3 linked regions of the Prochlorococcus marinus XMU1406 genome follow. The protein of the gene in region 2 binds, or shares a complex with, the protein of the main gene of each other region. Links are inferred from orthologs where the notes say so. Each region holds a gene or a part of one and is shown on either strand. Other genes may lie near its edges.

Region 1 (3,001 bases), 120 kb from region 2 along the record:
CCATATCTAAATAATTGTATCCATTAAGAATAGGTATAATAGGTTTCGACCAGTTTTCTAGATCATTCGTATCTTCATTAAATCTAATTTCGGCTCCTCTAGAAAGCATCCATAAACTTCCTTCTGGATTGAAACCAATACTTTGAACTCTTTTGCTACTCGCTCTTTGATGAGCTGTCCATGCATCACTATCATTTTCCAAAGTAGAAAAGAAATTACCCAGACTACTTACGCTGACATAATCTCCCTCTTTAGTTCTTCTTAAATCTCTTACACCTCCAGAACCAGATGCATCTACAACTTTTGCATTCCATGATTCACCACTATCTGATGTTTCATAGATTGCACCTGCAGTGGTGGCCAACTCTGCAATCCCTGCATCAACAGTCGTTATTAGAAATGGTTGACCTGGTAATTTGTTGCCAAGAGATAAACGAGTCCAATTTTTTCCCGCATCAAGTGTATGCATAACTAATGAGGGCTGACCTATTAACCAGCCCTCTTCACCTTTAAAGTCAATATCTAGCAGACGAAAGTTCTCTTCACTTGGTAAATCTAAATTTCTTTTCTCCCAAGTTTCTCCCCCATCATTAGATTCCATAATAAGTCTATTAGAACCTACTAAAAATCCATTTTTATCATCTATAAAATCAATATCTAAAGCATTAGCTTGGTCCTCAAACTGAATTGTTTTCCAAGGGCTACTATCACTCATCTTAACTCCTGTAGATGAACAACCGCTCAATACAAAACAAAGAAGGCCAGATAAAAGAAGAGTGGGGATACTAGTAATAATTTTTTTCATTTATGTATATTAATGCAAAGAGTATAAAGAAAGAAACATAGCAGCGGCAAAAGCCAGCCCTCCAAAAATCAATATATTTTTTTGTCCAGGAGGTAAACTATTAAAACCAAACCCATAAACTAAATTTTCTTCAAAACCACTAGGTTTAGATTTAGGACCTATATCCTTATAAAAATTTTTACCGGCTCGACAAACAGGGCAAGCAAAGGTGTTCCCATCCAACTCTGAAAAAGGAGTATTTTTGGGTATGTTTAATTTTTTATTTCCTTCAGACGGATCATAAATATACCCACAACTTCTACATTCGAATCTATTATGTTCTAAATTAAGAACAGGTTGTTTAACATTTACTTCTGAGGATTTTTCAGAAAGATTTCCTTTCTCAAAGTCTTCAACTATTTTGTTTTCCTCAGAGGCTGGTTGAATGTTTTCACTCACGGTTTATTATTGTTCTTTAAGAACTTTAAAAGATTTTGCTTAATTAAGCGACTTTTATTCAAAATTAATTTTTTAAGATGTTTTTATTAACTGGCTATGAATACTTTTTAGGTTTCCTCCTAATTGCCGCAGCTGTACCAGTATTAGCTCTAGTTACTAATCTCATCGTTGCCCCAAAAGGCAGAACAGGGGAAAGAAAACTTACCTATGAATCTGGAATGGAGCCTATAGGAGGAGCATGGATTCAATTTAATATTCGTTATTACATGTTTGCCTTGGTTTTCGTTATATTTGATGTTGAGACAGTATTCCTTTATCCTTGGGCTGTTGCCTTCAATAGATTAGGCTTATTAGCTTTTATTGAGGCTTTAATTTTCATTGCAATACTTGTTATCGCTCTGGCATACGCATGGAGAAAAGGCGCTTTAGAATGGAGTTAAAAAATTGAATCCACAATTATCCCCAAAAGCAATAAGAGAAATCCGAGAAGGAACTTGTAATTCTCTTGGTGCACCCCAAGTTACTACAGATTTAAGTGAAAATATTATATTGACAAGTTTAGACGATCTTCATAATTGGGCTAGACTAAGTAGTCTATGGCCTCTCTTGTATGGAACAGCTTGTTGTTTTATAGAATTTGCTGCCCTAATAGGATCTAGATTTGATTTTGATAGATTTGGATTAGTACCTAGAAGCTCTCCTAGGCAAGCAGATTTAATAATAGTTGCAGGAACAGTGACGATGAAGATGGCTCCAGCTCTTGTAAGACTGTATGAACAAATGCCTGAACCAAAATATGTAATTGCCATGGGTGCTTGCACAATCACAGGGGGAATGTTCAGCGCAGATTCTACAACTGCTGTCAGAGGGGTTGATAAATTGATACCAGTTGATCTATACCTACCAGGATGCCCACCAAGACCAGAAGCAATTTTTGATGCTGTAATTAAATTAAGAAAAAAAGTTGGTAATGAATCAATTTTAGAGCGCACAAAAACAGAACAAACTCACAGATACATAACATCTGATCACGAAATGAATCTTGTTTTCTCAGAAAATACAGGTGAATATCTAAACAAAACTTCAGCTAACGTCATTCCCTCCTCTAAAAAAGAAAAAATAACTGAATTACCTGAAAACGCCAAAAAAACTGAAATTATTAATACTTTAGAAGATTAATGGAAAAAGACGGTTTAGCCAAATCCTCAGATACTTCAATAGAAAAAGAAGGGTTTATAAGCCAATCTTTGTTTAAAGATGGAATTCCAAATCAATCTTTATCTGATGATCACATAGGAATCGAAAACATTTCTGTGGAACCTAACAAATTATATGAAGCAGTATCTGCCTTGAGAAATTACGGTTTCAACTATCTCCAATGTCAAGGAGGATATGATGAGGGACCAGGCAAAAATCTTGTAAGTTTCTATCATTTTATAACTGTTGATGATTTACAAAAAATCGAAAAAATTAAAGAAGTCAGATTAAAAGTTTTCTTAAAAAGAGATTCTGATTTATCAATCCCTAGTTTGTATAAAATTTTTAAAGGAAGTGATTGGCAAGAAAGAGAAACTTTTGATATGTATGGAATAAATTTTATTGATCATCCCAATCCCAAAAGACTATTAATGCCTGAAGACTGGAGAGGATGGCCATTACGAAAAGATTATATTCAGCCAGATTTCTATGAACTTCAAGATGCTTATTAGTTTAATTTTTTTAATTTGCGGTAAATAAACATAACTGCTCTCGCTAGTC
Region 2 (2,972 bases):
CTTCAATTTCTTTATTAACAGCAATTCTTAGTGCTTGAAATGTTCTTGTTGCTGGATGTATTTTTTTATATCTTTGTTTTGGTGGGAAGCAGCCTGCAATAGAATAAGCTAACTCTTTTGTCCCAGAATATTTCCCATTTTCCTTCAAATCCAATTTTATTTTCCTAGCAATCTTTCTTGATAATCTCTCATCTCCATATTTATAGATTAAGTTAGCTAGATCTTTTTCATTTAAATACTCAATTAATTTCTCTGCATCAACATCAAGAAAAGGATTCATGCGCATATCAAGCGGACCATCTTTTTGGAAACTAAATCCTCTTTTAGGGTCATCAATTTGGTTACTATTTACTCCAAGATCTGCAATTACAAAAGAAACTTTTTCTTTTGGTACAAAATCCGCAAAATTTGAAGCCCTTATATCAATCCTATTTTTAAACTCATCAAGTTTTTTTGATGCTGATTTTCTTGCGAATGGATCTTGATCAAGTCCAATTATATTTAAATCCGAATATTTTCTCAATAAATGATAAGAGTGCCCGCCTCCGCCTAAAGTTGCGTCAATTCCCTGAAGTTGATTGTTATGTATAAGTGGGTAATGCTCTAATGAGGCCATAATCTCATCTGTCATAACTGATTGATGATTGAAAAAAGATGAATCAGATAGGTCAGTTTGCATAACTTTCGACTAAGATTTATTTAGAAGTTAAATTTCGAATGGCTCAGCTAGAGACTAGAACAGAACCAATGGTGGTCAATTTTGGCCCTCACCATCCCTCAATGCATGGGGTTTTAAGGTTAGTTGTAACTCTTGATGGTGAGAATGTCATTGATTGTGAGCCAGTAATTGGATATTTACATAGAGGAATGGAAAAGATAGCTGAAAATAGGACAAATGTAATGTATGTCCCTTATGTAAGCAGAATGGATTATGCAGCAGGAATGTTTTATGAAGCTATTGTAGTAAATGCTCCTGAAAGATTAGCTAATATTCCAGTTCCCAAAAGAGCTAGTTACATCAGAGTTCTTATGCTCGAACTTAATCGTATTGCTAATCATCTTTTATGGCTTGGTCCCTTTTTAGCAGACGTAGGAGCTCAAACTCCATTTTTCTATATTTTTAGAGAAAGAGAGATGATCTATGATCTCTGGGAAGCTGCTACTGGACAAAGGCTTATAAATAATAATTTCTTCAGGATAGGTGGTGTCGCATGTGATCTCCCATACGGATGGTTAGAAAAATGTATAGACTTTTGCGATTGGTTCGGTCCTAAGATAGATGAATATGAAAAATTAATCACAAATAATCCAATTTTTAGAAAAAGAATTGAAGGTCTAGGAACAATACAAAGAGACCAGGCAATTAATTGGTCTTTGTCTGGGCCAATGCTTAGAGCTTCTGGAGTTTCTTGGGATTTAAGGAAAGTCGATAGTTATGAATGTTATGACGATTTTGATTGGCAGATTGCTTCAGAAAAAGAAGGAGATTGTTATGCGAGATATCGAGTAAGAGTTGAAGAGATGAGACAATCACTAAGTATCATTCGCCAAGCCTGCAAAATGATTCCAGGAGGTCCAACAGAAAATTTAGAAGCTCAAAGAATGTCGACTGAAGATAAGAAAAGTGAAATTTTTGGTATTGACTATCAATACGTAGCTAAGAAGGTTGCTCCAACTTTTAAAATTCCTAATGGAGAATTATATACAAGATTAGAGTCCGGCAAAGGAGAAATAGGTGTATTTATTCAAGGAAATAATGAAGTTACCCCATGGAGATTTAAAATCAGAGCAGCTGATTTAAATAATTTGCAAATATTGCCTCATATTCTTAAAGGTGCCAAAATCGCAGATATTATGGCAATCCTTGGTTCAATAGATGTCATTATGGGATCTGTTGATAGATAATTTCTTTAAATGAAACCCGCTGATTGGTTAATATTGCAGAAGAAGGTAAGATTTGGTGATTGTGATTCTGCAGGTGTAATTCATTTTCATAACTTATTAAAATGGTCGCATGAAGCTTGGGAAGAAAGTATTGAAATTTATGGGATTCCTTCTCAAGATATTTTTCCAGATTTTTCTATACGTAAAAGTCAAATTATTTTTCCAATAGTAAATTGTGAAGCAAACTTTCTTGCGCCTATAAAAATTGGAGATTTCTTAAAAGTAAAAATTGCCCCTCATAAAATTAATACCCATTTGTTCCAAGTAAATAGCTTTTTTATAAAAAATGGAAATAAAGTAGCCGAAGGAAAAATTATACATTGTTCTTTAGATGTTGATTCAAGAAATAAAATAGAACTTCCCGATCAGTTAGAAAGATGGATAGAGGCTTCAAATGTAAGTACAAATTTAAAAGAATGCTAATTATTATTTTTTAAATTTATAGTTTATTTTTTCTGTAATGCTATTTTTGTTTTTAACAATCCACTTTTCAGGCTTTTCATGTTTGGGCCAACTTTGAGAAAATTTTTTTAATAAATTTAAAGAAATTTCAATATTTTTATTATTTGTAAGTTCTCTAAATTCAACAATTACTTTAATTTTATTTCCCCATAATTTGTTAGATACTTTTGAAATATTGAATTTATTAATTGGGATATTTTCTTTCATAATGAAATCATTTAATCTAGATTCAATTACTTCAGGGAAAACGATTTCTCCTCCGGAATTAAAGGCATTATCACTTCTTCCAAAAAAGTTTAAATATAAAGAATTATTGATTTGATTAATTTCACCTAAATCACCTGTTTGCCACCACCCATTTTTATTTTTGAAATTTTCAGTTTTTAAAGAGTTTATTATTTCGATTCCAATTCTGGCTGATTTTATCTCGATTAATCCTTGTGCGTTAATTCTTATTTTTGTATCAGGTAGTATTTCTCCAACATTTTTAAAACCCATTAAGAATTCTTTTGGTTTTAAACTCGTAACCATTGCTGCTGTTTCAGTTGCGCCGTAACAAGGTGCTA
Region 3 (3,102 bases), 120 kb from region 2 along the record:
ATCCATTTTTATCATCTATAAAATCAATATCTAAAGCATTAGCTTGGTCCTCAAACTGAATTGTTTTCCAAGGGCTACTATCACTCATCTTAACTCCTGTAGATGAACAACCGCTCAATACAAAACAAAGAAGGCCAGATAAAAGAAGAGTGGGGATACTAGTAATAATTTTTTTCATTTATGTATATTAATGCAAAGAGTATAAAGAAAGAAACATAGCAGCGGCAAAAGCCAGCCCTCCAAAAATCAATATATTTTTTTGTCCAGGAGGTAAACTATTAAAACCAAACCCATAAACTAAATTTTCTTCAAAACCACTAGGTTTAGATTTAGGACCTATATCCTTATAAAAATTTTTACCGGCTCGACAAACAGGGCAAGCAAAGGTGTTCCCATCCAACTCTGAAAAAGGAGTATTTTTGGGTATGTTTAATTTTTTATTTCCTTCAGACGGATCATAAATATACCCACAACTTCTACATTCGAATCTATTATGTTCTAAATTAAGAACAGGTTGTTTAACATTTACTTCTGAGGATTTTTCAGAAAGATTTCCTTTCTCAAAGTCTTCAACTATTTTGTTTTCCTCAGAGGCTGGTTGAATGTTTTCACTCACGGTTTATTATTGTTCTTTAAGAACTTTAAAAGATTTTGCTTAATTAAGCGACTTTTATTCAAAATTAATTTTTTAAGATGTTTTTATTAACTGGCTATGAATACTTTTTAGGTTTCCTCCTAATTGCCGCAGCTGTACCAGTATTAGCTCTAGTTACTAATCTCATCGTTGCCCCAAAAGGCAGAACAGGGGAAAGAAAACTTACCTATGAATCTGGAATGGAGCCTATAGGAGGAGCATGGATTCAATTTAATATTCGTTATTACATGTTTGCCTTGGTTTTCGTTATATTTGATGTTGAGACAGTATTCCTTTATCCTTGGGCTGTTGCCTTCAATAGATTAGGCTTATTAGCTTTTATTGAGGCTTTAATTTTCATTGCAATACTTGTTATCGCTCTGGCATACGCATGGAGAAAAGGCGCTTTAGAATGGAGTTAAAAAATTGAATCCACAATTATCCCCAAAAGCAATAAGAGAAATCCGAGAAGGAACTTGTAATTCTCTTGGTGCACCCCAAGTTACTACAGATTTAAGTGAAAATATTATATTGACAAGTTTAGACGATCTTCATAATTGGGCTAGACTAAGTAGTCTATGGCCTCTCTTGTATGGAACAGCTTGTTGTTTTATAGAATTTGCTGCCCTAATAGGATCTAGATTTGATTTTGATAGATTTGGATTAGTACCTAGAAGCTCTCCTAGGCAAGCAGATTTAATAATAGTTGCAGGAACAGTGACGATGAAGATGGCTCCAGCTCTTGTAAGACTGTATGAACAAATGCCTGAACCAAAATATGTAATTGCCATGGGTGCTTGCACAATCACAGGGGGAATGTTCAGCGCAGATTCTACAACTGCTGTCAGAGGGGTTGATAAATTGATACCAGTTGATCTATACCTACCAGGATGCCCACCAAGACCAGAAGCAATTTTTGATGCTGTAATTAAATTAAGAAAAAAAGTTGGTAATGAATCAATTTTAGAGCGCACAAAAACAGAACAAACTCACAGATACATAACATCTGATCACGAAATGAATCTTGTTTTCTCAGAAAATACAGGTGAATATCTAAACAAAACTTCAGCTAACGTCATTCCCTCCTCTAAAAAAGAAAAAATAACTGAATTACCTGAAAACGCCAAAAAAACTGAAATTATTAATACTTTAGAAGATTAATGGAAAAAGACGGTTTAGCCAAATCCTCAGATACTTCAATAGAAAAAGAAGGGTTTATAAGCCAATCTTTGTTTAAAGATGGAATTCCAAATCAATCTTTATCTGATGATCACATAGGAATCGAAAACATTTCTGTGGAACCTAACAAATTATATGAAGCAGTATCTGCCTTGAGAAATTACGGTTTCAACTATCTCCAATGTCAAGGAGGATATGATGAGGGACCAGGCAAAAATCTTGTAAGTTTCTATCATTTTATAACTGTTGATGATTTACAAAAAATCGAAAAAATTAAAGAAGTCAGATTAAAAGTTTTCTTAAAAAGAGATTCTGATTTATCAATCCCTAGTTTGTATAAAATTTTTAAAGGAAGTGATTGGCAAGAAAGAGAAACTTTTGATATGTATGGAATAAATTTTATTGATCATCCCAATCCCAAAAGACTATTAATGCCTGAAGACTGGAGAGGATGGCCATTACGAAAAGATTATATTCAGCCAGATTTCTATGAACTTCAAGATGCTTATTAGTTTAATTTTTTTAATTTGCGGTAAATAAACATAACTGCTCTCGCTAGTCTCCTTGGATCATGTCTAAGAGTTGGAGTTATTCTTTTTGAATATAATGGTGCTTGCAAAACATAATAACCCTCAGATAATAATTTTTCTTTATTACATTGGACAGGCTCTGCCCCTCTACTTTCGTAATAGTCTACTAATGGAGACTTTTCAAATTGAATCTGAGATAAGATTGAGTTAAAAATTCGAGTATTAACTCCAAAATTTGATAGTTGTTTTTCTATTGCTTTGATATGTTGATAGACATCAAGTCCATCTGTTTCTCCAGGCTGAGTCATCAAATTACTTATATAAATTTTAGGAGCATTACTTTGCAATAATGCATCTACTATTTCTGGTACTAAAAGATTAGGCAATAAAGAAGTGTACAGACTACCTGGGCCAAGAACAATTAAATCAGCTTCTTTTATAGATTCAAGAGCACTTGGAAGAGCTGAAGGATTTTCTGGTAGGTAACCAATCCTCGAAATTAATTTTTTAGATTTACTGATCTTGCTTTCACCAAAAATTTTCTCACCATCTTCTAATTCGGCCCATAACATAACATCAATATTTGTTGCAGGTAAAACTTGACCTTGTACCGCCAAAACCTTACTAGAGGCTTGAACTGCTTTTTCTAAACTACCTGTAATTGTTGTTAAAGCTGACAAGAATAGATTTCCAAAACTATGACCTTCCAAACCACTTCCCCCTGAAAATCTGTACTGAAATAATCTAGTTAAAGTAGGT

Evidence for each region.
Region 1: the proteins of HA149_RS00925 (region 2) and HA149_RS01555 are in contact, whole or in part, in a cryo-EM structure (PDB 6ZJN), measured with the Thermus thermophilus proteins. The link is inferred for Prochlorococcus marinus XMU1406 from one-to-one orthologs. Residues at the interface, in WP_223903221.1 of Thermus thermophilus: Met26, Thr27, Asn29, Gly31, Pro32, His34; in WP_096411116.1 of Thermus thermophilus: Glu45, Ser46, Asn48, Pro50, Ala51, Gly52, Glu53.
Region 3: the proteins of HA149_RS00925 (region 2) and HA149_RS01550 are in contact, whole or in part, in a cryo-EM structure (PDB 6KHJ), measured with the Thermosynechococcus vestitus proteins. The link is inferred for Prochlorococcus marinus XMU1406 from one-to-one orthologs. Residues at the interface, in WP_011057128.1 of Thermosynechococcus vestitus: Pro17, His18, His19, Pro20, Ser21, Met22, Val25, Arg27, Met29, Thr31, Ile38, Asp39, Cys40, Glu41, Pro42, Val43, Ile44, Gly45, Tyr46, Leu47, His48, Arg49, Gly50, Met51, Lys53, Ile54, Asn57, Arg58, Pro65, Tyr66; in WP_011056552.1 of Thermosynechococcus vestitus: Leu46, Met47, Tyr48, Thr50, Ala51, Cys52, Phe54, Ile55, Glu56, Ala58, Ala59, Ile61, Gly62, Ser63, Arg64, Phe65, Asn76, Pro78, Thr89, Thr91, Lys93, Met94, Ala97, Leu101, Met123, Phe124, Ser126, Asp127, Ser128, Tyr129.

Annotation. Positions count from the first base shown.
Region 1 is NZ_JAAORG010000001.1:287,270-290,270, reverse strand. The notes cover bases 162-3,001. They hold HA149_RS01555 (NAD(P)H-quinone oxidoreductase subunit 3), read left to right. Parts: upstream 162-1,320; coding sequence 1,321-1,683; downstream 1,684-3,001. Other genes in these bases: HA149_RS01540 (gluconeogenesis factor YvcK family protein), read right to left, coding at 2,949-3,001; HA149_RS01545 (NAD(P)H-quinone oxidoreductase subunit J), read left to right, coding at 2,422-2,952; HA149_RS01550 (NADH dehydrogenase subunit K), read left to right, coding at 1,715-2,422; HA149_RS01560 (rubredoxin), read right to left, coding at 815-1,243; HA149_RS01565 (photosynthesis system II assembly factor Ycf48), read right to left, coding at 162-805. Also shown: more of HA149_RS01565, read right to left, coding at 1-161. UniProt on the Escherichia coli protein: NDH-1 shuttles electrons from NADH, via FMN and iron-sulfur (Fe-S) centers, to quinones in the respiratory chain. The immediate electron acceptor for the enzyme in this species is believed to be ubiquinone.
Region 2 is NZ_JAAORG010000001.1:169,880-172,851, forward strand. Bases 1-2,811 are described here. They hold HA149_RS00925 (NAD(P)H-quinone oxidoreductase subunit H), read left to right. Parts: upstream 1-717; coding sequence 718-1,905; downstream 1,906-2,811. Other genes in these bases: rsmH (16S rRNA (cytosine(1402)-N(4))-methyltransferase RsmH), read right to left, coding at 1-679; HA149_RS00930 (acyl-CoA thioesterase), read left to right, coding at 1,915-2,367; HA149_RS00935 (AMP-binding protein), read right to left, coding at 2,371-2,811. Also shown: more of HA149_RS00935, read right to left, coding at 2,812-2,972.
Region 3 is NZ_JAAORG010000001.1:286,542-289,643, reverse strand. The notes cover bases 1-2,941. They hold HA149_RS01550 (NADH dehydrogenase subunit K), read left to right. Parts: upstream 1-1,087; coding sequence 1,088-1,795; downstream 1,796-2,941. Other genes in these bases: HA149_RS01540 (gluconeogenesis factor YvcK family protein), read right to left, coding at 2,322-2,941; HA149_RS01545 (NAD(P)H-quinone oxidoreductase subunit J), read left to right, coding at 1,795-2,325; HA149_RS01555 (NAD(P)H-quinone oxidoreductase subunit 3), read left to right, coding at 694-1,056; HA149_RS01560 (rubredoxin), read right to left, coding at 188-616; HA149_RS01565 (photosynthesis system II assembly factor Ycf48), read right to left, coding at 1-178. Also shown: more of HA149_RS01540, read right to left, coding at 2,942-3,102. UniProt on the Escherichia coli protein: NDH-1 shuttles electrons from NADH, via FMN and iron-sulfur (Fe-S) centers, to quinones in the respiratory chain. The immediate electron acceptor for the enzyme in this species is ubiquinone.